Regions from separate parts of the Arthrobacter citreus genome, predicted to be linked through region 1. Evidence: predicted binding sites of a transcription regulator. Region 1 holds the regulator's gene; each other region holds the start of a gene.

What was found. Region 1 encodes LexA, which represses DNA repair genes until DNA is damaged. Its sites were predicted from a motif close to TCGAACANNTGTTCGA; they were not measured.
Positions count from the first base shown of each region.
Region 2: a site for LexA is predicted at 2,984-2,999, ahead of AAE021_RS07990 (HNH endonuclease signature motif containing protein). Genes of this name have one in related genera too.
Region 3: a site for LexA is predicted at 2,539-2,554, ahead of AAE021_RS04655 (DUF6504 family protein). Genes of this name have one in related genera too.

Region 1 is NZ_CP151657.1:2,034,270-2,041,642, reverse strand. Features, by position in the region: gene AAE021_RS09470 (class I SAM-dependent methyltransferase) at 1-170, opposite strand, end outside; gene hflX (GTPase HflX) at 291-1,859, shown strand; gene AAE021_RS09460 (ATP-dependent DNA helicase) at 1,852-3,903, shown strand; gene lexA (transcriptional repressor LexA) at 3,977-4,801, opposite strand; gene AAE021_RS09450 (LysM peptidoglycan-binding domain-containing protein) at 5,188-5,610, shown strand; gene AAE021_RS09445 (histidinol-phosphate transaminase) at 5,741-6,850, shown strand; gene hisB (imidazoleglycerol-phosphate dehydratase HisB) at 6,909-7,373, shown strand, end outside.
Region 2 is NZ_CP151657.1:1,712,635-1,720,007, reverse strand. Features, by position in the region: gene AAE021_RS08000 (NAD-dependent epimerase/dehydratase family protein) at 1-649, shown strand, start outside; gene AAE021_RS07995 (antitoxin) at 916-1,173, opposite strand; gene AAE021_RS07990 (HNH endonuclease signature motif containing protein) at 1,417-2,952, opposite strand; tRNA gene AAE021_RS07985 (tRNA-Gly) at 3,404-3,477, opposite strand; tRNA gene AAE021_RS07980 (tRNA-Val) at 3,503-3,574, opposite strand; tRNA gene AAE021_RS07975 (tRNA-Gly) at 3,620-3,693, opposite strand; tRNA gene AAE021_RS07970 (tRNA-Val) at 3,732-3,803, opposite strand; tRNA gene AAE021_RS07965 (tRNA-Cys) at 3,827-3,900, opposite strand; tRNA gene AAE021_RS07960 (tRNA-Gly) at 3,962-4,035, opposite strand; tRNA gene AAE021_RS07955 (tRNA-Val) at 4,714-4,788, shown strand; gene AAE021_RS07950 (cytochrome) at 5,027-5,908, shown strand; gene AAE021_RS07945 (cytoplasmic protein) at 6,029-6,367, opposite strand; gene def (peptide deformylase) at 6,667-7,293, shown strand; gene fmt (methionyl-tRNA formyltransferase) at 7,300-7,373, shown strand, end outside.
Region 3 is NZ_CP151657.1:994,323-1,001,695, forward strand. Features, by position in the region: partial or broken gene AAE021_RS18075 (DUF2776 family protein) at 7-411, opposite strand; gene AAE021_RS04650 (MDR family MFS transporter) at 725-2,455, shown strand; gene AAE021_RS04655 (DUF6504 family protein) at 2,636-2,947, shown strand; gene AAE021_RS04660 (DNA polymerase III subunit alpha) at 2,957-6,487, shown strand; gene thrS (threonine--tRNA ligase) at 6,566-7,373, shown strand, end outside.

The DNA.
Region 1 (7,373 bases):
GGAGCGGGAACCTCGTCCAGCAGGACCACGGTTCCCTTGTCGATGGCGTCGGGACTGAAAATCCCGCCGGAGGTGACGAGGGCGCGCTCCTGGCCGTCGAGAGTGACTCGAAGCGGCCGGCGGACCTCGGGGCCCGAGGGCTGTGAACTGAAGTAATGGTCTGAACCCATAACAAACCAGAATAGTGGGTCTGTGGCAGGCGGCAGAAACCGGATGGAACGGCGGGAAGATCGCGCCCCCAAATGTCCGTGCACTGACTTACCATGGAGAACACGGCTTATAAGGAGAATATGACGATCAACAATTCCCGTCCTGGCACGTCCGGTTCCGCCCAGCCCAACACGGAGCTGAGCCCGGAGGACATCCAGGGGGTCATTGACAGGATCCTCGCCAAGGAGAGCGCCGCGGAGGCCAAAGCGCCCAGCGGCAACGCCCCGCGGGGCAGGGCGCAGGCCCTGTCGGACGACGTCGGGCACTCATCGCACGACGGCGACCAGGAAGACCTGGCCGACCGGCACGCACTGCGGCGCGTAGCCGGTCTCTCGACCGAACTCGAAGACGTGACCGAGGTTGAATACCGGCAGCTGCGCCTGGAGCGCGTGGTGCTGGCGGGCCTGTGGAGCGAAGGAACGGCGGCCGACGCCGAGAACTCCCTGCAGGAACTCGCTGCCCTGGCCGAAACGGCGGGCTCGGAGGTGCTCGACGGCATCATCCAGCGGCGCCTGAAGCCGGACCCGGGAACCTTCCTGGGTTCGGGCAAGGCCCAGGAACTCAAAGACATCGTGATGGCCACCGGCGCCGACACGGTGATTGTGGACAGCGAACTGGCGCCGTCGCAGCGCCGCGGCCTCGAAGACATCGTCAAGGTCAAGGTCATCGACCGGACCGCCCTGATCCTGGACATCTTTGCCCAGCACGCCAAGTCCCGCGAGGGCAAGGCCCAGGTGGAGCTGGCACAGCTCGAATACCTGCTTCCGCGCCTGCGCGGCTGGGGTGAATCCATGTCCCGCCAGGCCGGCGGCCAGGTCGGCAGCGCCAGCGCCGGCATGGGCTCGCGCGGCCCCGGTGAAACCAAGATCGAACTGGACCGCCGGAAAATCCGCACCCGGATGGCAAAGCTGCGCCGTGAAATCGCGGGAATGAAGCCCGCCCGGGAAACGAAGCGCGCCAACCGGCACCGCAATGAAGTGCCCTCGGTGGCCATTGCCGGCTACACCAATGCCGGCAAGTCCTCGCTGCTGAACCGGTTGACGGACGCCGGCGTCCTGGTGGAGAACGCACTGTTCGCCACCCTGGACCCCACCATCCGCAAAGCCCAGACCGAAGACGGCATCGGCTACACGCTGGCGGACACCGTCGGTTTTGTCCGGTCGCTTCCCACCCAGCTGGTGGAGGCCTTCCGGTCAACGCTGGAGGAAGTCGCCGACGCGGATTTGATCCTGCACGTGGTGGACGCCTCGCATCCGGATCCCGAGGGCCAGATCGCTGCCGTCCGTACCGTCCTGACGGATGTGGACGCCCGCGAAATCCCGGAGATCATCGTCCTGAACAAGGCAGACGCTGCTGATCCGTTTGTCCTGGAACGGCTGCGCCAGAAGGAGCGGCGCCACGTTGTGGTGTCCGCCCGGACCGGCCAGGGCATCGACGAGCTGCTGCAGGCCATCTCCGAAGGCATTCCCCGGCCCGGCGTTGACCTGCACCTGCTGGTGCCGTACGACCGCGGTGACATTGTCTCCCGGCTGCACAGCTCGGACACGGAAATCCTTTCCGTGGAACACGCCGAGGCAGGAACCCGGCTGCACGTGATGGTCCGTGAGGGCCTGGCAGCTGAACTGGAGCCCTTCGTCACCCATGAGTAAAGACACCACCGGCGAAGTCCTGGATCTGCTGGACACCGCCGTAGCTGGCATGGGCGGCCAAAACCGCCCGGGCCAGCATGAAATGGCCCGCCAGGTCACGCAGGCCATCGACGAGGGCCAGCACCTGCTGGTGCAGGCGGGCACCGGCACCGGAAAGTCACTGGCATACCTGGTGCCGTTAATCCATCACGCACTGGACAGCACCAAGCCAACTCTGGTCTCCACCGCCACACTGGCCCTGCAGTCCCAAATCGTGGGCCGGGATCTGCCGCGACTGCTCAAGACGCTTAAGCCCAAGCTGCCGCGCGAGGTTGATGTTGCGCTGCTCAAGGGCCGCAGCAACTACGTGTGCCTGCACAAGACCGGCGGGGGATTTCCTGAAGAGGAGGATCCCGCCGGTGCCCTGTTCACACTGGGCGAGGACCGGGCCGTGGGCCACCCCGCACCGGCCCCCACCTCAGCCATGGGGCGGGAAGTGGTGCGCCTGCGCGACTGGGCTGAGGAGACCGACACCGGCGACCGCGATGACCTCGTGCCGGGAGTCAGCGACAAAGCATGGCGCCAGGTCTCCGTGACCTCCATGGAGTGCCTGGGGGCGCAGAAATGTCCGGTGGCCGCTGAGTGCTTCAGCGAACGGGCACGTGCCCAGGCTGCCGTAGCCGACGTCGTTATCACCAACCACGCGATGCTGGCCATCGCCGCGTTCGAGGGCCTGGCCGTGCTGCCGGACTATGACGTGGTGGTCATTGACGAGGCCCACGAGCTGCAGGACCGCGTCACCGGCGCCGTCACCGGCCAGCTCTCCGGAACGGTGATTTCCGCCGCCGTTACTGCGGCACGAAAGCACACCTCGGCCAGCGTCGAGGAACTGGCACAGGCCGGGAGGGCCTTCGACAAGTCCCTGGAAGGCATACCGTCCGGGCTGCTGGCCAGCGGACTGAACGAAGAACAGGAACAGGCGGTGGGCCGCGTCCGCGAGGCCTGCCGGGTGGCCCTGTCCGATTCCAAGCCCGAGCCCGGAGAGTCCGCCGACGGCGGGCGCCAAACCGCACGCTCACGGCTCATGGCCGTGCTGGAAATCTGCGAGCGGCTGGTCTCCGCCCCGTCGGCCGGCGAGGTGATCTGGGCTTCACGGCCCAGCTCCTTCTCGCCGTCGGGCGGTTATTCGCCGCCGGACGAGACCGCACCCGCCACCCTCAGCGTCGCACCGCTGTCCGTGGCCGGCAGGCTGCGCGAGGGTCTGTTTGACGGTCACACCGTGGTGCTGACGTCGGCGACCCTTGCCATCGGTTCCGAATTCGGGCCGGTTGCCGGCGCGCTGGGCCTGCTGGGCCCCGGCGCGCCGTCCTGGACGGGAACCGACGTCGGCAGCCCCTTCGACTATCCGCGGCAGGGTGTGCTGTACGTGGCGAAGGACCTGCCCAAACCGGAACGTGGCACCTCCCCGGCGCAGCTGGACGAAATCGAGGCGCTCCTGAACGCCTCCAACGGGGGAGCGCTCGGGCTGTTCTCCTCGCGCCGGGCAGCAGAAGACGCGGCCGATGCCATGCGGACCCGGGTGGATTTTCCGATCCTGTGCCAGGGCGAGTCTTCGATGTCATCGCTCGTGAAGCAGTTTTCCGAGGAACCGGACACCTGCCTGTTCGGCACCATGTCCCTGTGGCAGGGTGTTGACGTTCCCGGCGCCGCCTGCCGGCTGGTCCTGATCGACCGGATCCCGTTTCCGCGGCCCGATGATCCGCTGATGACCGCCAGGACCCGCGCGGTGGCCAAAGCCGGGGGCAACGGGTTCATGTCGGTCGCCGCGACCCACGCCGCCGTCCGGCTGGCCCAGGGGGCTGGGCGCTTGATCCGCGCAGCCGGCGACCGTGGCGTGGTGGCGATCCTGGACTCCCGGATGGCCACCGCACGCTACGGCGGCTTCCTGCGGGCCGCACTGCCGCCGTTCTGGTCCACGACGGACCGTTCAGTGGTCCTTTCGGTCCTGGGCCGCCTGGCCGAGCAGTCCGAAGCGGAGGAGAAAGCTTCCGGAGCCCGGAAGTAGGACGGAAAGACACCAAAAAGGCGCCCGGAAACAATCCGGGCGCCTTTTTGCGTGTTGCCTAAGGTGTGTGGGGCTAGAGGGAACGCATCACCGAGACAACCTTGCCCATGATGACGGCGTGGTCGCCCACGATGGGCTCGTAGCGGGTGTTCTGCGGCAGCAGCCACGTGTGGCCGTTGCGCTGGCGGAAGGTCTTGACTGTCGCTTCGTCATCCAGCAGGGCAGCCACGATGTCGCCGTTCTCGGCCGTGGGCTGCCTGCGGACCACAACCCAGTCACCGTCACAGATGGCGGCATCCACCATGGAGTCGCCCGAGACCCGGAGCATGAACAGATCGCCGTGCCCCACCAACTGGCGCGGCAGCGGCATGATGTCTTCAACCACCTGCTCGGCGAGTATCGGCCCGCCGGCGGCGATCCGGCCCACCAGGGGCACCATGGCGGTATCCACCGAGGTGGACAGCTCGGTGACGGTGGCCAGGCCGGCGGTGGAGTCCGGGCGGTGGCCATTGTCTCCGCTGCCGGACAGGTTGGCGGCCGGGGCCGGCGCTGACGCCTGCAGCGGGGCTTCCGGGCCGGGGGCCGTGGCCGGCTCGGCGCCCTGTCCGTCGCGCAGCATCAGGGGGATCAGGATTTCCATGGCCCGGGGCCGTTTGGGATCCCGGCGGATGTAGCCAAGCTTTTCCAGCTGCATCAGCTGATGCGTCACGCTGGACAAACTTGCCAATCCCACGGTGTCCCCGATTTCCCGCATGGTGGGCGGGTACCCGTTGGTGCTCACGGACCGCTGGATCATCTCCAGGACGGTCTTCTGCCGCGGAGTGAGGCCTTTGCGCGCACGGGTGCCGGATGCAGCTGGCTGATTGGTGCTGTCTTCGGAAGCAGTCCTGCGGGCCACGTGGGGTTCCCTTCGGGTCAGCTGGTCCGGCGGTGCCGGAGCTGTTCGGGCGGATGTCTGGGGCCGTAACGCTGCGCAAGCCGTGCCGGCGGAAATGTCAGAGGCAGCTGATTCAGTGGTCCCTGTGAGCCACTGAGAAGCCCGTGCTCCTCAAAAGGCCCGATGTGAACCGGGAAACCTCTCCCTCTGGACTCAACGCTAGGCGAGCGGAGCAGGCTTTTCAAACATTTGTTCGAGCGAGTCTCGACTTTGTTAGTAGATAGGTGCTAGAAATGACATCACAACGTTCGAACACAGTTTCGAAACTTCACCACCGCACCGCTTTTGCTCCTTCGAATAAAGCTTCGGATAAACCGATGCTGCCATCGAACCGGAAAGGTATCTCCATGCCAGCCCAAACTTTGTCCCGCCCAGTTTCTCCCCTCACGCCCGCTGCCGAAGCTGCAGCCCCTGCGCCGTTCAGCGGCGCCGCAGCAACCGCGGGCGGCCAAGCGCCGGGCGCCCGGCTTCGCCTGACGCGGCGGGGCCGGCTGGTGTTCATCGGCGTTCCGCTGATGCTCACCGCGGCTGCCGCCCTCACCGTCCTGGGATTCTTCACAGCTCCCGCCATGGCATCAAGCGGCGGACCGGATGTCACCCGGACCCTCCAGGTCAGCGTCAGCCCCGGTGAATCCCTCTGGGGCCTCGCCGAGGAATTCGCTCCGGAGCGCGATCCCCGGGACGTCGTGGCGGACATTATCGAGCTGAACAATCTCGACGACGAACGCGTTCCGGCCGGTGTGCAGCTTTTTATTCCGGTCCAGTCCTGAAGCACAGCCTCCAAGCACACCCGGTGCCCATGGCCCGGCGCCACCAGGAAACACAACTCGGGACGTAACAACGCGCCACTGCGGCACGGGGGATTCTTCCCGCCCCGCCATCGAGTCTTAAGCTGTACTGGTGACTGAACAGCTGGAAAGACTGAACCGACTTCCCCTGCGCGATGATCTCCGCGGCCTGACGCCTTACGGCGCCCCGCAGCTTGACGTGCCCATCCTGCTCAACGTCAACGAGAACACCCATGGCCTGCCCGAGAAGGTGCGGAAGGCCATCGTCGCATCGGTTGACCGCGCAGTGACCGGCTTGAACCGCTACCCGGACCGCGAATTCACCGAACTGCGTGAGCGCCTCGCCGCCTACCTCGGCCACGGACTGGGAACTGACAATATCTGGGCAGGGAACGGATCCAACGAAGTTCTCCAGCAAATCCTCCAGGCCTTCGGCGGCCCGGGCCGGACGGCGATGAGCTTCCCGCCCACCTATTCCATGTACCCGCTGCTGGCCAGCGGCACCGGCACCCGCTATGTGACCGGGGTGCGCAGCGACGACTTCACCCTCACGGCCGAATCCGCAGCGGAACAGGTCCGGCAGCAGGCACCGAACATCATTTTCCTCTGCACACCCAACAACCCCACCGGCACGGCCCTGGGACTGGATGTGGTGGAGGCGGTCTACGAAGCCGGGGCTGCCTCGCAGGCGATCGTGATCGTTGACGAGGCCTACGCCGAGTTCTTCCACGCCGGAACCCCCAGCGCACTGCAGCTGCTGCCCGGACGGGAACGCCTGATCGTCTCGCGGACCATGAGCAAGGCCTTCGCGCTGGCCGGTGCCCGCGTCGGCTACCTGGCGGCAGCCCCCGAAGTGACGGACGCCCTGCGGCTTGTGCGGCTGCCGTACCACCTGTCCGCCATTACGCAGGCCACCGCCAACGCTGCCCTGGAACACGCGGATGCATTGCTCGCCAACGTCGAAGCCATCAAGGTCCAGCGGGACCGCATCGTTGCGGAACTGCTCACCCTGGGCCTGACGCCTGCGCCGTCGGACGCCAACTTTGTCTTCTTCGGCGGACTCGAGAATCCCCGTGCCGTCTGGGAGGGGCTTCTGGAAGCCGGAGTGCTTGTGCGCGACGTCGGCATCAGCGGCCATTTGAGAGTCACGGCCGGCACGGAGCCCGAAACCAGTGCCTTCCTGACCCGGCTGCGCGAGCTGCTGGCCGCGGGCATCCGCTAAAGCTCCCCCTGCAGCCACTAAACTGTTAGCAGAGACCACCTTCTTTCAAAGGAACACCATGACCGTGGAGACCACCACCGGCCGCACTGCACGTCTGGAACGGGCTACCAGCGAATCGTCAGTGGTTGTGGAACTGGACCTGGACGGCACCGGCCAGTCCAATATCAGCACTTCGGTGCCGTTCTACGACCACATGCTGACGGCGCTGGCCAAGCACTCCCTGATCGACCTCACCGTCCAGGCCACCGGGGACACCCACATCGATGTCCACCACACTGTGGAGGACATCGCCATCAGCATCGGCGAAGCATTGAAGACCGCGCTGGGAAACAAGGCAGGCATCCGCCGGTTCGGCGAGGCCACGGTTCCGCTGGACGAGGCGCTGGCCAACGCCGTCGTCGACATCTCCGGACGCCCCTACCTGGTGCACTCCGGTGAACCGGCCGGCCAGGAATACCACCTGATCGGCGGACACTTCACCGGTTCCCTGACCCGGCACGTGTTCGAGGCCATCACGCTCCAC
Region 2 (7,373 bases), 320 kb from region 1:
CACTGTCGCTCCAGGGAATGTTTATTTTGATTCTCCAGAGGGATATGGAAGCAACAAAGTAGCTGCCGAGCATGTGCTTCTGGACAGCGGTTATCCCGTCAGTATTGTCCGTGCATCAAAGGTGCACGGGGAGGGCGCTTCTCCTGCCCGCGAGTGGGTCTTTGTCCGCCGTGTTCTTGATGCCCGAAAAGCCGTGTTTCTGGCTGACTCGGGCTCCAGCGTTGACCATACGACCGCGGCGGTAAATGCAGCCGCGCTCGTGGAGTGTATTGCGGCAAATCCCGGCAGCCGCATCCTCAACAGTGCGGACCCTGATGCTCCCAGTGCTCTCGAGATCTCGCGTGTTATAGCGGACTATTTCGGACACCAGTGGGAAGAAGTGCTGCTGGGTGGGGGAGTTGAGGCTGACTGTGTGGAGCTCGGGGCGCATCCGTGGATGAGCGAAGCTCCCATCATTCTGGACACCCGTGCCTCTCTCGAGCTGGGTTATGTTCCTGTTGGTGCCTATGCGGCCACTGTCCAGAGTGAACTGGAATGGCTTTCCAAGACCGCAGATGATCCTCGCTATGCGGCTGACCGTTCGGCGTTCTTCAACCGGTATGTTGACTACCCGGCGGAGGATCGGTTTATGTCTGGACGACGGTGCTGAGGTCGAAGTGTCAGTCGGGGGCGGATCACATCGAAGATGACCACTCGCGGGTCGAATGACGAGACGGCATGGCTAACAGCCGAGACCCGCTGGATTCTCGATACAGTCATCGGCGACGCTGTGGGATTCCGCCTCGCGGCGGTATTGGTGCTTCGATGGGAGACCTCGTCCGGCTCCGGAAGCTACTCCCCGGATTCAGGAATTAAATGACGAAGGTCCCGGTGCCGCCTTACGGCGGGACCGGGACCCCTGTCGTGCTCTGGAGCTTATGCGGCCGGAGGAGTCGGTCCGGATTCGGTTCCGGAGTCCGGGCCCTGCTTGCGGTCGACCTTGTCTACCGCTTCGGAGGCCTTGCTCTGGAAGCCATCGATCTTGTCGGAGTACTTGCCGCCGGTCCTCTGATCGACGAACTTTCCTGCGTGATCGATGCCGCCCTTGATCTTGTCGGCGTTTCCGCCCACAAGTTCGGTAGCCTTGTCCTTCAGCTCTCCGGCCTTGCCCTTGAGCCCGTCAAATACAGACACGGACCACCTCCTTTCACAGGGGAAACCATACGTTTCCCGTTCACTTCAATGGTAAGCCCACTGAGCAGATGGGCCAAGGACTGCAAGCTACGAAAACGGGAGCAGGCGCGGTGCTGGTCGCCGCCATCTGCCGGTGGGAACGACGTCCACGCGTGCCGAAAGGGAGCACGTGCAGGCGTGCCGGTGGGAATGGCCCTGAGGCGTGTGGGAACGAAGTTCAGACCAGGCTGTGGGAGCGGAGGCTCACACCATTTGCCGGTGTGGACGCAGCGGATGGAAGTATGTATTCCGCAGCGGGGCCTGAAAAGGGTCTACATAGGTTGGCGGAACGAACCATGGGGCGCCGCGCATGACCTTGATGCACCATTTCTCCCGATGGATCAGGTGGTGGTGGAAACCGCACAGCAGGACTCCGTTATCCGTGCTGGTGGGCCCTCCGCGGGAGTGGTAGTCGATGTGGTGGGCCTCGCACCAAGGTGCGGGGGAGGTGCAGCCAGGAAACGCGCACCCGCCATCCCTGGCGATGAGCGCCTTTCGGAGATGTGGCGGAAAGTAGCGGGATGCCTTCCCTACGTCCAGAACACGGCCTTCGCCGTTCAGGACAACAGGAATGATATCCGCCTCGCATGCGATGCGCCGGATCAGGTGGGGAGGCACCGGGCCGGCAAAGGCCAGCATCCCGCTTTCAGTTTTTCTTCCCACTCGCTCCCTGAGCTGCTCATACGGAATCACGGCCAGGACCTGTGGCTTGGATCCACCGTTTACCGGCAACTGGCCGGCTGATAAAGCGAGCCTGCAGGAAGCAACCAACCCATCCAGACACTTTTGGGGATATGTCCGGGGATCACTGGGAGCAGCGTGGTCATTGCCTTCCAAATCCTCGCAGGAACCGCTCGGGGCCTGACCGGCACTGGTGCGGGGATTAGCCTCCGGAGCCAGAGCGGTGATGAGCGTTTCGAATTGATCATCTGTGGCGAAGATATCCAAGCGGTGCAGTCCCCGGTACTTCCGGCGGATAAACAGCCCCTGTAGCTCAGCTTTCTGTTGCTCGGACGGTTCAGTTCCGTCTGGGTCAAGATGATTTACCCACGCGCTGGCCACGACGTTGAGTGCGTCGAGATCCTGGCCGGCGGCAACATCAGTCAGAGCCGCCTCCATGGCGGCCCGATCCTCCGAAGTGCCGCAGCCCTGAACGCTTTTCATGGCAAGACTGACAATCTGAGCTCCGTCTCCGGACACTTCTCCGCGGGAAAAGCGTTCGGACAGGACTGCAAGCTCCGGCTGGATTGCTTGGCCCGTCAAACTCAGAACGGGCGTCAGCGCTGATCCAAGCCGAATCCGCTTCCACGCTTCGCGCCGGCTAATTCGGAGCCGATGCCGCATGTACTCGGCCGTGTTCTTGTATTCCTGTTGTACCTTTCCCGCCGAAGTGGCCCAGGATCCGGATACTTCTGCACAAATACGCGCACGTTCCAACACCGCCGCGGCAGTCAGTTGCATGTGATCCACGAGTCGGGAGAGCTCTTCTGTAACTGAGGCGAACGCCACAAGTTCCGGCGGAGCGAGCAAGGGGAGTGAGGTATGCAGATCGACGGAGATTTCCCGGGCGGCAGCAGTGATTTTCCGCACCTTATCTACGTCCTGACAAGCGGTGGCCGATCCGGTGAGAGCTGGATCCACAGTGGACGCCCAACCATGGGTGGTGTCCAGGGGAGCTGTGGCAACTTTCGAATCCTGAAAATGAGGCGAAACCGTCTGGCCGTCCTGATCATCTTCCATATACACAGCATTTCAGGAATGGCCTGCCTGATCGAACACATGTTCGATTTTGTTGACAAGTATCGATGGCAGCGTTTGGTTTCGTCTGCTGTGGAGGAGAGCTCCGCGGAGACTGCATGGGAGAGTCACGCCGTCGGGGCCTCGAGTGGCGCGTTGGGAATCCGCCGCTGGAACCCCGCTGTCGTCGCCGCAGACTGGTGGAACCCCGCTGTCGTCGCCGCAGGGTGGTGGAACCCCGCCGTCATCACCCGGGGCCAAACGCTACCAACCGCCGTCGTCACTGCCTCCACGAACCCCTGGCCGCCGTCGGCCGCGGGGACCACTGATACGGACGACCGCTTAGGCACAAGACCGCTTAGGCACAAGAAGACCACTTAAACACAAAAGGAACAGACCAATTGGCCTGCTCCTTCTGCTTGTCGCTCCGGAAGCCTCCCGAAACAACTCTGTGAGCGGACGACGGGATTCGAACCCGCGACATCCACCTTGGCAAGGTGGTGCTCTAGCCAGCTGAGCTACGTCCGCAAAACAAGACAGTCGAAACTGTCCGTGCGCGATACTGGGATCGAACCAGTGACCTCTTCCGTGTCAGGGAAGCGCGCTACCGCTGCGCCAATCGCGCTTGATACACCAAGTCTCCCAAAGGGACCTCTGATGCAGTCAAGAGAGCGGACGACGGGATTCGAACCCGCGACATCCACCTTGGCAAGGTGGTGCTCTAGCCAGCTGAGCTACGTCCGCAAAAAACACAGTTGCGCGCCAAAAGCGTCTAACTGTAGTGCGCGATACTGGGATCGAACCAGTGACCTCTTCCGTGTCAGGGAAGCGCGCTACCGCTGCGCCAATCGCGCCCAAAGGGCTTGCAAGTCAGCCGTGGAGGTGGGGACGGGATTCGAACCCGCGTATACGGCTTTGCAGGCCGCTGCCTCGCCTCTCGGCCACCCCACCGTGACCACTGCATAAGCATAGGCCGACCAGTCAGAATCAACCGGTTTTACAGTGACTTGCGAGCGGACGACGGGATTCGAACCCGCGACATCCACCTTGGCAAGGTGGTGCTCTAGCCAGCTGAGCTACGTCCGCATGCTGAGAAAGTTAGTGTTTTCATCCCCGAATCGCTTTCGCTTTTCGCGGTGAACTCCCGCTTTCCAACGAAGAAAAACTCTACTGGACGTTTCGTGGTTCGTCCAATCGGGACAAATTTGGGCATCGTTGAGGGCTTTGGATGCACCACTGCATCGTCGCAGGTGAGGGCGGGTGCAATGCGTCGCGAGCGTAATCGTCACACTGGCGCGGGAGTGGTGCAGACACGATGGTGTACCGACGGCAAGCTGCACGAAGGCCATTTCCGAACAATTCGTGTTGGTGGTGCAGTCGTGCAGAAGATACGCGAACTCAATGGCGAGGACGGTGACCTGGTGCGGTGGGGCGGCGGCGCCTGGGGGTGGTGGCGACGACGGCGCACGGTGGCTGCGGCGGCCCAGGGGGGGGGCTGCGACGGCGCACGGTGGCTGCGGCGGCGCCTGGGTAAGGTGGCGCCTGGCTCAGGCAACGGAACGGTACGACGGCGGCGGACGCCCCCGCAGCAGCCCACGGCCACTTGCGCGGCACTCTCCTTAGTGGCGCGGAGGGGAGCCGGCCGGGTCGGGGGATCGCGTGGAATGGTTGAAAATCCGGACCCATGACACCGGTTTGGAGTCAGCTCCAAACTGGGCTAGCATCTTTAGACGTTGCGGTTGTGAAAACAATTCAGCGGCAAGGGGGCGATTGGCGCAGTGGTAGCGCGCTTCGTTCACACCGAAGAGGTCACTGGTTCGAACCCAGTATCGCCCACCAGTTTTATGGAAGTTCACGTTTCATCAAGAGGTCCCTCCGGGGGCCTCTTTTTTGTTGCCGCAGGACGTACCCGTGGGGAACCCTCTGCTGGGCGGGCCCGGGAGTGCATCTGCTCCAGCCGGCTGATGCACGCCGGAAAGCCTGCTGCTGTGCACCGCGAAGCTCACCCAGCTGGACCCCCAAACCGTCCGGGCACCCGTTTTGCCTAAACGTCGGTGGCGGATGACAAACTGATGTTATGACTGAACCAGCTCTGGCACATTCAACGGAATTTGGGCGGATGTACTCGCGTTCCCTATCGGAACCGCCGTCGGTACCCTCCATCACCACTGTCATCGCGCAGGGCGCCACATCGCTCGATGGTTGGCATGGCCACATGGCAGCGAATGCCGTCATTAAGGATCCAAAACTGGCAGCAAGCCTGGGTAATCCGGGAGCGCTGCGGACTGTCGCCAAGGAAGCCTCGCGTGCATCCGAGCGGTACCGGGACAAGGCCGCCGAACGCGGAACGCGCGTTCATTTCTACTGTGAGCAGGTCTCCCTTCGTGCGCTGAACCTTCCGCATGAGTTCGAATCAGCACGTGCAGCACTCCAGGAACACGGCGAGCACCAGTTTGCAGACCGCTTTGACGAGTGGTGGGACCTGTACCAGGTCGAGCCCCTGGCACCGGAAATCACCGTATGGAATGACGAGCTGGGCTACGCGGGAACCCTGGACCTGGTGGCGCGAATCAACGGCAGGCTGTGCCTGATCGACTACAAAACCAAGAACACTGACCGCGACGGACAGGTCAAACCGCTGGATGACAAAGTCGTCATGCAGCTCGTGGCCGGAATGAAGGCTAAGGAATCGCTGGTGGATGCCGGAAAGGGCATCTGGGAGCCCTGGGCTTACGGCGAGGATCCGCTGCTGCTTGGAGTTGCCGTGGGACAGACCGAGGTTCGCCCCATGCGCGCTAACCCGGCAGTCCTGCCACAGCACTGGTTCAAGTTCTGCGCTCTGCGCAGGCTGTGGCAAACCTCGTACGACGTCGCAGCGGCAGGGCGCGCGCTCCTCCCCATCGCACCGCCCCCGGTCGGTGCTCACGCAGTCCCGATGTCCCAGCCTTCCGTGACGTAGGGGCCCTCGAGCCGCTGGGACTTGCCCCGGGGCAGGTCAGCGAGAGTTTTGCTGCAGCTCTGGGGGAGGCCATGGGCAAGTTTGGTGATCCGAAGAGGGCCACCGCAGGACGTGGGCTCCCTATGCAGGGCCCAGTACCTCGCCGGCTTCAACCGGGGGCCCGGGTTCCTTCAATTCCACGAAAAACACGTGCGTTTCCGTATCCCCGGTATTCTCCCCGGAGTGCTCCTGAGCAGGCAGCCAGCGCACCGCACCGGCCGGCAGCTCCACATCCATGTGCCCCCTGCCGGAGTGCAGCCGCCGGTGAAAGCCGCTGGCCGTGATCATGACACTGTCCGGGTGCCGGTGCGGGACACTCGTATGCCCTGGCGCGTCCCGGTACTCAAGGACACGAACCCGCTCATTTTCGAAGACGACTGCGTAATGGTCCGGGTTGGACTGCACTGGGTCCTGGCTCATAGGTCGAAGCGTAGGCCCACCGCAGGAGCGGAACCAGATACGGCGCAAACTCCTTCAGCACCCCTGAAGCGTCCGAACTGTTGGCAGCGATCCTTCCGCCGCCCGTCCGGTGAACTTCCACCACAGCAGTAAATCCGGGTCCTGTGCGAGCACCGTGTGCGGGGAGGCACTGCATGGTGTCCGGTCCAACTAGACTGGTAAACGGACAGATCCGTCTGTCACACAGATCCAGCTGAGCCAGTCGTCAGCAGGGCCGCGCAGCAACAGAGTCAGCAGCAACAGTAAGGAACGAACCCTAGATGGCAATCCTGAACATCCGGATAATCGGCGACCCAGTCCTGCGGACCCCCGCCGAGGAAGTCACGGACTTCGGGCCTGAACTGGCCAAGCTCGTGGCCGACATGGAAGAAACCATGGAGGACGTTGAGGGTGCCGGCCTTGCCGCACCGCAGGTTGGCGTCAGCCTCCGTGTTTTCACCTACCGGATCGACGGCCATGCCGGACACGTGGTCAACCCCGTGCTGGAACTGAGCGAGGACCGGCAGGAAGACCACATGGAGGGATGCCTGTCGATTCCCGGACTGGGCTACCCGGTGCCGCGGTACCGCTGGACCAGGGTCACCGGCGTGGACAAGAACGGCAACCCCGTCAGCGTTGAGGGCGAAGGCATGTTGGCCCGCGCTTTCCAGCACGAAACCGACCACTTGGACGGCGTGCTGTACATCGACCGGCTGGAGGGCGAGAACCGCAAGAAGGCGCTTCGTGCCATCCGGCAGGCAGACTACGACGCGATTGCAGGACGCACGACGGCGGAGCGCGCCCAGACGGTCGGCTCGGCTTTCGGTGCCGGAGCATCCTTTGGCGGCGGAACCTTTGGTGCCGGCGCGGGCACGCGCTCGGGCTCCGGCACCGGCGGACAGGCCTAGCGGCCCATGCGCGTACTTTTCGCCGGCACCCCCTCCGTTGCGGTCCCTTCCCTGGACGCCCTGCTGGACGCAGGCTTCGA
Region 3 (7,373 bases), 1.0 Mb from region 1:
GATGCTCGCGACCAGGGCGATCAGCGCCGTGCAGATCGCCGACAATCCGATCAGAACGTGGCCGGCAACAAATCCGGGAGTGTCCCCGCGGACCAGCAGACCGGCAGCAAGGGAGAAACCGACGACGGCGGCCACCGCGGGAACTGCAATCAGCACCATCCCGGCGGTGCGGGAATGAGCACCATCCGGCGGGCCGCTCAGAGGATCGAGCAACTGTGCCGACTGGATCAGCGTGAATTTCGTGGACGCGGTTGCGACGGTGCTGACGCATGCGGTGATCAGGCCGATGCCGATCACCACGAAGCCCGCCGTGAGGTTCTCCGCGGTGTTGTCCCCGTTGGCCAGGACAACGCCCCAGACGACGGCGGCGGCAGCAACGTACCCGGACAGTGGAAGGACGATGCTCCACACACGCCCGTAACGGTCGATGAGTTGCCTGATAATGATATGTCCGGTTCATGGGGTACCCCGAAAATCAAACGCGGAGCCGGTGCGGATTCGACACCATGGCCTGCCCTCTTTGGGGCCAGTTTGCGCCTGCCTCACCTGTGGGACAACGGCGCAGGCAGGAAGCAGCTCCCGGCCGCCCGTCTTGGCCATCGGCGGCCGCACAGTTTCGCCCAAGCCTTGACGCAACGGTTCCGCGGTCGTGCCATTGAAAGGGAGTCGTGCCACTGAAAGTGTCTGTGTAAACCTTCCCCAAAACCCCAGAAAGCGTGTCTGCATGGCAGAGCGGTTCGCGGCCCGTGGAACACAAGCAACCCACCCGATTGCCGGGATGACCGGCGCCATGGGCACCCCGGTCAATGCGGTATCACTGGTGGCGCATCCGGGCGCGGCACTCCGGCCCACGGGTGCGACAGCGGCTGGCACAGCGGCGGGTGCGACGGCGGCGGGTGCCCGGGACCTGCCGTCCGGCCGTCAGCCGGCACCACCGCACTCCAGCCGGCGCGTCGCCGTCATTTTCACCGGCCTCATGCTGTCGGTGCTGCTGGCAGCCCTTGACCAAACCATTGTTGCCACCGCGCTGCCCACGATCGTGGGGGACCTCAACGGACTGGAACACCTGTCCTGGGTGGTCACCGCCTACATCCTGGCGGCGACCATCGGACTGCCCATTTATGGGAAGCTCGGTGACCTGTTTGGCCGCAAAAGCATCTTCATCTTTGCGATCGTGGTTTTCCTCCTGGGTTCCGTCCTGTCCGGACTCGCACAGAACATGGGCCAGCTGATCGGGTTCCGGGCCCTTCAGGGTGTTGGCGGCGGCGGGCTGATGATCGGGGCGCAGGCCATCCTGGGAGACCTGGTTTCGCCGCGTGACCGCGGCAAGTACATGGGACTGATCGGAGCGGCCTTTGGTCTTGCATCAGTGTGTGGACCGCTGCTGGGCGGCTGGATCACCGATGCCTGGTCCTGGCGGTGGGTGTTCTACATTAACCTGCCCATTGGAGCGGTGGCGCTCGCCGTCGTCGTCTCCTCGCTGCACCTGCCCAAGCCGCAGGGCCCACGCCCACGGCTGGATTACGCGGGCGCCGCGCTGCTGGCCCTTGCGAGCGCCGCCCTGATCATGCTGACCACCTGGGCTGGCACCACCTACACCTGGTCAAGTCCGCAGATCCTGGCCCTGGCTGCCGGGACCCTGGCCGCGGGTGCGGCCTTTGTCCGGGTGGAGATGAAGGCTGCCGAGCCGATCATGCCGCTGGGATTGTTCCGCAACCGAAACTTCCTGCTGCCGGTACTGGTGGGCATTTCCGTTGGCATCGCCATGTTCTCCACCATTTCCTACCTGCCCACGTTCCTGCAGATGGTCAACCGGGCCACCGCCACCGAATCGGGACTGATGATGCTGCCCATGATGGGCGGGCTGCTGCTGACGTCGATCGGCACCGGGCAACTGATCTCCCACACGGGAAAGTACAAGATCTATCCGATCCTTGGCTGCGCCGTGATCATTGCCGGGCTGGTGCTGCTGTCCCGGATTTCGGATACGACGCCGTACGTTTTTACGGCCGCGGGCATGCTGGTGATGGGCCTGGGGATCGGCATGCTGATGCAGAATCTTGTGCTGATTGTGCAGAACAGCGTGCCGGCCAGGGACATGGGGGCGGCAATTTCGGCGACGAACTATTACCGCCAGATCGGTGCGTCGTTCGGCATCGCGCTGTTCGGTTCGATTTTTATCCACCGGCTGGGCAACGAGATTGCCGCGGCTCCGGCAGGGACGGGAGGTTCCGGGGCTGTGTTGGGCGGCGATATCAATTCCCTAAGTCCAGCCATGCTGCGCGGGCTGCCCGCTCCGGTTCAGGATTTTGTGGCCTCAGCCTTCGGCCATGCGCTGCCGCCGATCTTCCTGCTGAGCGTGCCGGTGGTGGCCGTGGCCCTGGTGCTGTGCCTGTTTATCAGGGAGACACCGCTGTCCACCTCAGTGCGGACGGCGGCCACGGAGGAGGCCTAAATGGAGGGTGGGAAGGAGACAGGGAAAGGCGGACGGAAACAGGTGTGCCGATTGTCAGCGGCTGGCCGTACACTGGTCTCTGTTCGAACATACGTTCTAATGAGTTGCCGTCCGGGTCATCAGTCAAAAACGGGGCCGGCGTAAGCGCGGGTGCACGCCAGCCGGCGGGAGGGAAGCTGAATGGGTGTCTTCAGTGAAGCAATAGAGGTGGTGTGCTCGCCCGCGGGCCAGCCCCTCCGGCTCGTCTGGAGCGGCCATACCTACAAGGTCGCGGCAGACCCGGTGCGCTGGTACGAGCGGCGGAACTGGTGGGACGAAGAGGCGCGGGCCGAACGCGGACACGGACCCGGGCTGGTGGACTCGGAAATCTGGCGTGTCCAGGCCCGGCAGGCCCCGCGCTCGCCGCTGCGCACCCTGGATATCTCCCACGACATCGGCAGCGGCCGCTGGCGCCTGATCCGGATTCACGACGCCCTGCGGGAAAGTGCCTAGAGCGAACCCATGAGCTTTATCCATCTGCACACCGCCACCGCCTTCAGCGCCCATTACGGGGTGTCCTGGCCGCAGGACCTTGCGGCAGCAGCCGCAGCCAGCGGCGCGGACGCGCTGGCCTGCACCGACCGGGACGGACTGTACGGAACCGTCAAACACCTGCGCGCCTGCATGGATGCCGGCATTGACCCCATTGTCGGGGTGGATCTGGCGGTGCTCGGCGAGCCGGATGCGGACGGAAGTCCGGCGGTGACCGGACGGGTGGTGGTCCTGGCGCACGGCCACCGCGGCGGAGCCGGGTACCGGGCCCTGTGCCGGCTGATCTCCGATGCCCATGCCGGCACATCCCCTTCGGCGGCCCGCAAGGGAAGCAAACCGGTGGGAGTGACGCTGCAGCAGCTGGCGGCCCGGGCGGCGGGGGACGACCAGAGGGATGACCAGGGGGATGGCCAGGGGAATGACCCGGGGGAGGGTCGGGGGAAGGCTGCGGGGGACAGCGGTGCCACTGATCCGGTCCTGACCGTGCTGGTGGGCCCCTTTTCCGACGTCGGAATTGCCATGCGCAGCCGAAGCTACGCCGTTGCCCGCACGCTTTTCTCCCGCTGGCGGGCAGTGCTGCCCCGCGGAGCGCTCGCCGTGGAGGTGGTGACCCACCTCAGCGCCCCCGGGGCCAACCTCAGCCTGGCCCATGCCGTGCGCATGTTCCGGCTGGCCGATGAAATGCAGCTTCCCGCCATCCTCACCAACGCGGTCCGCTATGTGGACGCCGACGGCGCCGCCACCGCCGATGTCCTGGACGCCGCCCGCGCGCTGACGTCCATGGCACGGCTCGGCGACCTGCAGCCCAACGGGCAGGGCTGGCTGAAAACCCCGGCTCAAATGCACGCACTGGCCCGGGAAATCAGCGCCGGGGCAGGGTACGGGAGTTCAGGGGCGGCACGGATGCTCCGCGACACCGGGGCGCTCGCCGATGCCTGCCGGATGGATCCGCAGGCGGACATGGGCTGGAAGCAGCCGGTGGTCCCGGAGGCCTCGGTCATTGGCATCACCTCCGAACCCATGGCCGAACTGGTGCGCCGCTGCGAAGCGGGCATTGAACGAAGGTTCCCGTCCCGGGAGGGCGGGAGCTCCACGGAGCAGGCGCGCCTGCGCAACCGGCTGGCCCATGAGCTGGGCATCATCGAACGGCTGGGCTTTGCCTCCTACTTCCTTACCGTCGCCGAGGTCTCCTCGATGATCACCGGCATGGGGGTGCGTGCCGCCGCGCGGGGATCGGGGGCGTCTTCCCTGGTGAATTATTTGCTGGGAGTCAGCCACGTGAATCCCCTGGCGCACGACCTGATTTTTGAGCGGTTCCTCTCCTCCGACCGTTCCACCCTGCCGGACATCGACATCGACGTCGAAAGCGCGCAGCGGCACAACGTCTACCACCGCATCTTTGAACGCTTTGGCTCTGAACGCGTCACCCTGATGAGCATGCAGAACGGCTACCGGGCGCGCGGGGCGGTGCGCGACGCCGGCATGGCCCTGGGTCTGGCCGAAGAGGACATCGGAGCCGTGGCGAAACAGCTGTGGCGCTTCTCGGCCCGGAACTTCCGTGAGGCGCTCGCCGAAAAGCCCGAACTGCGGGAGGTCGCCGAACGGGTCGAAGGCAACCGGCAGCTGGACCTCCTGGTGGATCTGACCGAACGCCTGGACCGGCTGCCCCGGCACATTTCCATGCATCCGTGCGGAGTGATCCTGGGCGATGCATCCCTGCTGGACCGCACTCCGGTGCAGCCCTCCGGCCTGGGCCTGCCCATGTCCCAGTTCGACAAACACGATATGGACCCGATGGGAATGCTCAAGCTCGATGTGCTGGGCGTGCGGATGCAAAGCGCCATGGCCTATGCCCTCCAGGAGATCCGGCGGCTGCATCCGAGCAAGGCTGAGACCGTAGCCGCCGGCGCCCATCCGGCCGGACCCACCGGGCACGGTCCGGACTATGTGCACGAGGACGGCTCCATCAACCTCGACGCCGTGCCGCTGGATGATGCGCCAACCTATGACCTGATCTGCAGCACCTACACGCTGGGCTGCTTCCAGATCGAGTCACCCGGCCAGCGCGAACTGATCGGCAAGCTCGTCCCGCGTGAGTTTAATGACCTGATCATCGACATCTCGCTGTTCCGTCCCGGACCGATGAAATCCGACATGGTCCGCCCGTTCCTTGAGCACCGGCACGGCTTCTCGCCGGAGGTGTATCCGCACGAGGCACTGCGCCCGGTCCTGGCGGAAACCCATGGGGTGACGGTGTTCCACGAACAGGTGCTGCGCACCTTTGACGTGTTCACCGGCTGCGGCCTGGCGAAGGCCGATGAGCTGCGCCGGCTGCTGGGCAATGAGAACGCCGAAGGGGCCGTGGAGGAGTACTTCCGGACCGAAGCGGGAAAGCGTGGATATTCGGCGGAGGTCATCGGGAAGGTGTGGGGCACGCTGAAGGCTTTTGGCAGTTTTGGGTTCTGCAAGGCCCACGGTGCCGCTTTTGCCGTTCCCACCTACCAATCGGCCTGGTTGAAGGCGCATCATCCCGAGGCGTTCCTGGCCGGCATTTTCGAACATGATCCGGGAATGTATCCGCGCCGGCTGCTGGTGGCCGAGGCTCGGCGGATGGGCATCCCCATCCTTCCGCTGGACATCAACCGCAGCGGCGAGCAATACCGGGTGGAGCGCGTGCCGGCGGTTCCGGCGTCACCCGGGCATCCGGCGCGGCCGGAAAAACTGGGCATCCGGCTAAGCCTGGCCGGGATTTACGGATTGTCGGCCACGGAACTGAAGCGCATAACCGCCGGCCAGCCCTATGACTCGCTGGCTGACCTGCGGGCCCGGGCACGGGTGGGCCGCAGAACCCTGATGCGGCTGGCCTCCCTGGGAGCCTTTGATTCCCTGGCCAAAAACTCCGGCTCGGGGGCGTCCCGCGCGGATCTGCTGCACCACCTGGAGACGGCGCTGCCCCGGCCTTCGGGACGGAAGTACGATCCCATTCCGGGCCAGCTGGCGCTGCCGCTGGGGGACACGGAGCTGGAAAACCTGCGCGCGGACCTGCCCGAACCCACGCTGCGCGAGAGGGTGCGCACCGAGCTGGACCTTTTGTCAGTGGACGTCAGCGCCCACCTGATCGACAGCTATGGCCCGCTGCTGACGGAACTGGGCGTGACCAAGGCCCGGGACCTGATAGATCTGCGCAGCGGATCCGAGGTGCTGGTCGCCGGTATCCGGGTGGCCACCCAAACACCGCCCATGCGCGGCGGCCGGCGTGTGGTGTTCATCAGCCTCGACGACGGCACCGGCTGCGTGGACTGCACCTTCTTCACCGAGGCCCAGGAAAAGACCGGCCCGCTGCTCTTCGGCACCCAGCTGATGCTCGTCCGCGGCCTGACCCGGCGCACCGGGCCGCGCGGGATCAGCATGCAGGCATTGGAAGCATGGGACCTGAATGACACAGCATCCCTGCCCCGCCTCCAGCGCGGCAGGTTGGTGGGGCCCAACTCCAGCGGATAACATCGAAGGGGCGCAGAAGGAGCCGGTCACGTCCTGACCGGCCCAAGGACGCCGTACAACGAAATCTAGGAGACAACCGTGTCAGTGCCAGAGAAGTTCACCCTCATCGTCGACGGCGAAGAGACCACGGTGGATACTGGCACCACAGGTGCTCAGCTGTTCTTCGACCGCCGCGACGTCGTTGTCATGCGCGTGGACGGGGTCCTGAAGGACCTCGACGCCGAGCTGTCCGAGGGTATTTCCGTGGAGTCCGTCACCATCGACTCCGAAGACGGACTCAACGTCCTGCGCCACTCCACCGCGCACGTGATGGCCCAGGCCGTGCAGCAGCTGCGCCCGGATGCCAAGCTGGGCATCGGCCCGTACATCAAGGACGGATTCTACTTCGACTTCGACGTCGCCGAGCCGTTCACGCCGGAGGACCTGAAGACCCTCGAGAAGATGATGCAGAAGATCATCAACTCGAACCAGAAATTCGCCCGCCGCGTGGTCACCGAAGAAGAAGCCCGCGAAGCGATGGCCAACGAGCCGTACAAGCTGGAGCTGCTGGGCAAGAAGGACGGCGCCGAGGAAGCCGGCGAGGGCGCGAACATCGAGGTTGGCGCCGGCGAGATCACCATTTACGACAACGTGGACCGCAAGTCCGGCGACGTCGTGTGGTGTGACCTGTGCCGCGGCCCGCACCTGCCCAACACCAAACTGATCTCTAACGCCTTTGCGCTGACCCGCTCGGCCGCCGCCTACTGGCTGGGCGACCAGAAGAACCAGCAGCTGCAGCGCATTTACGGCACCGCCTGGCCCACCAAGGACGCGCTGAAGGCATACCAGGAGCGCCTGGCCGAGGCCGAGCGCCGCGACCACCGCAAGCTGGGCACCGAACTGGACC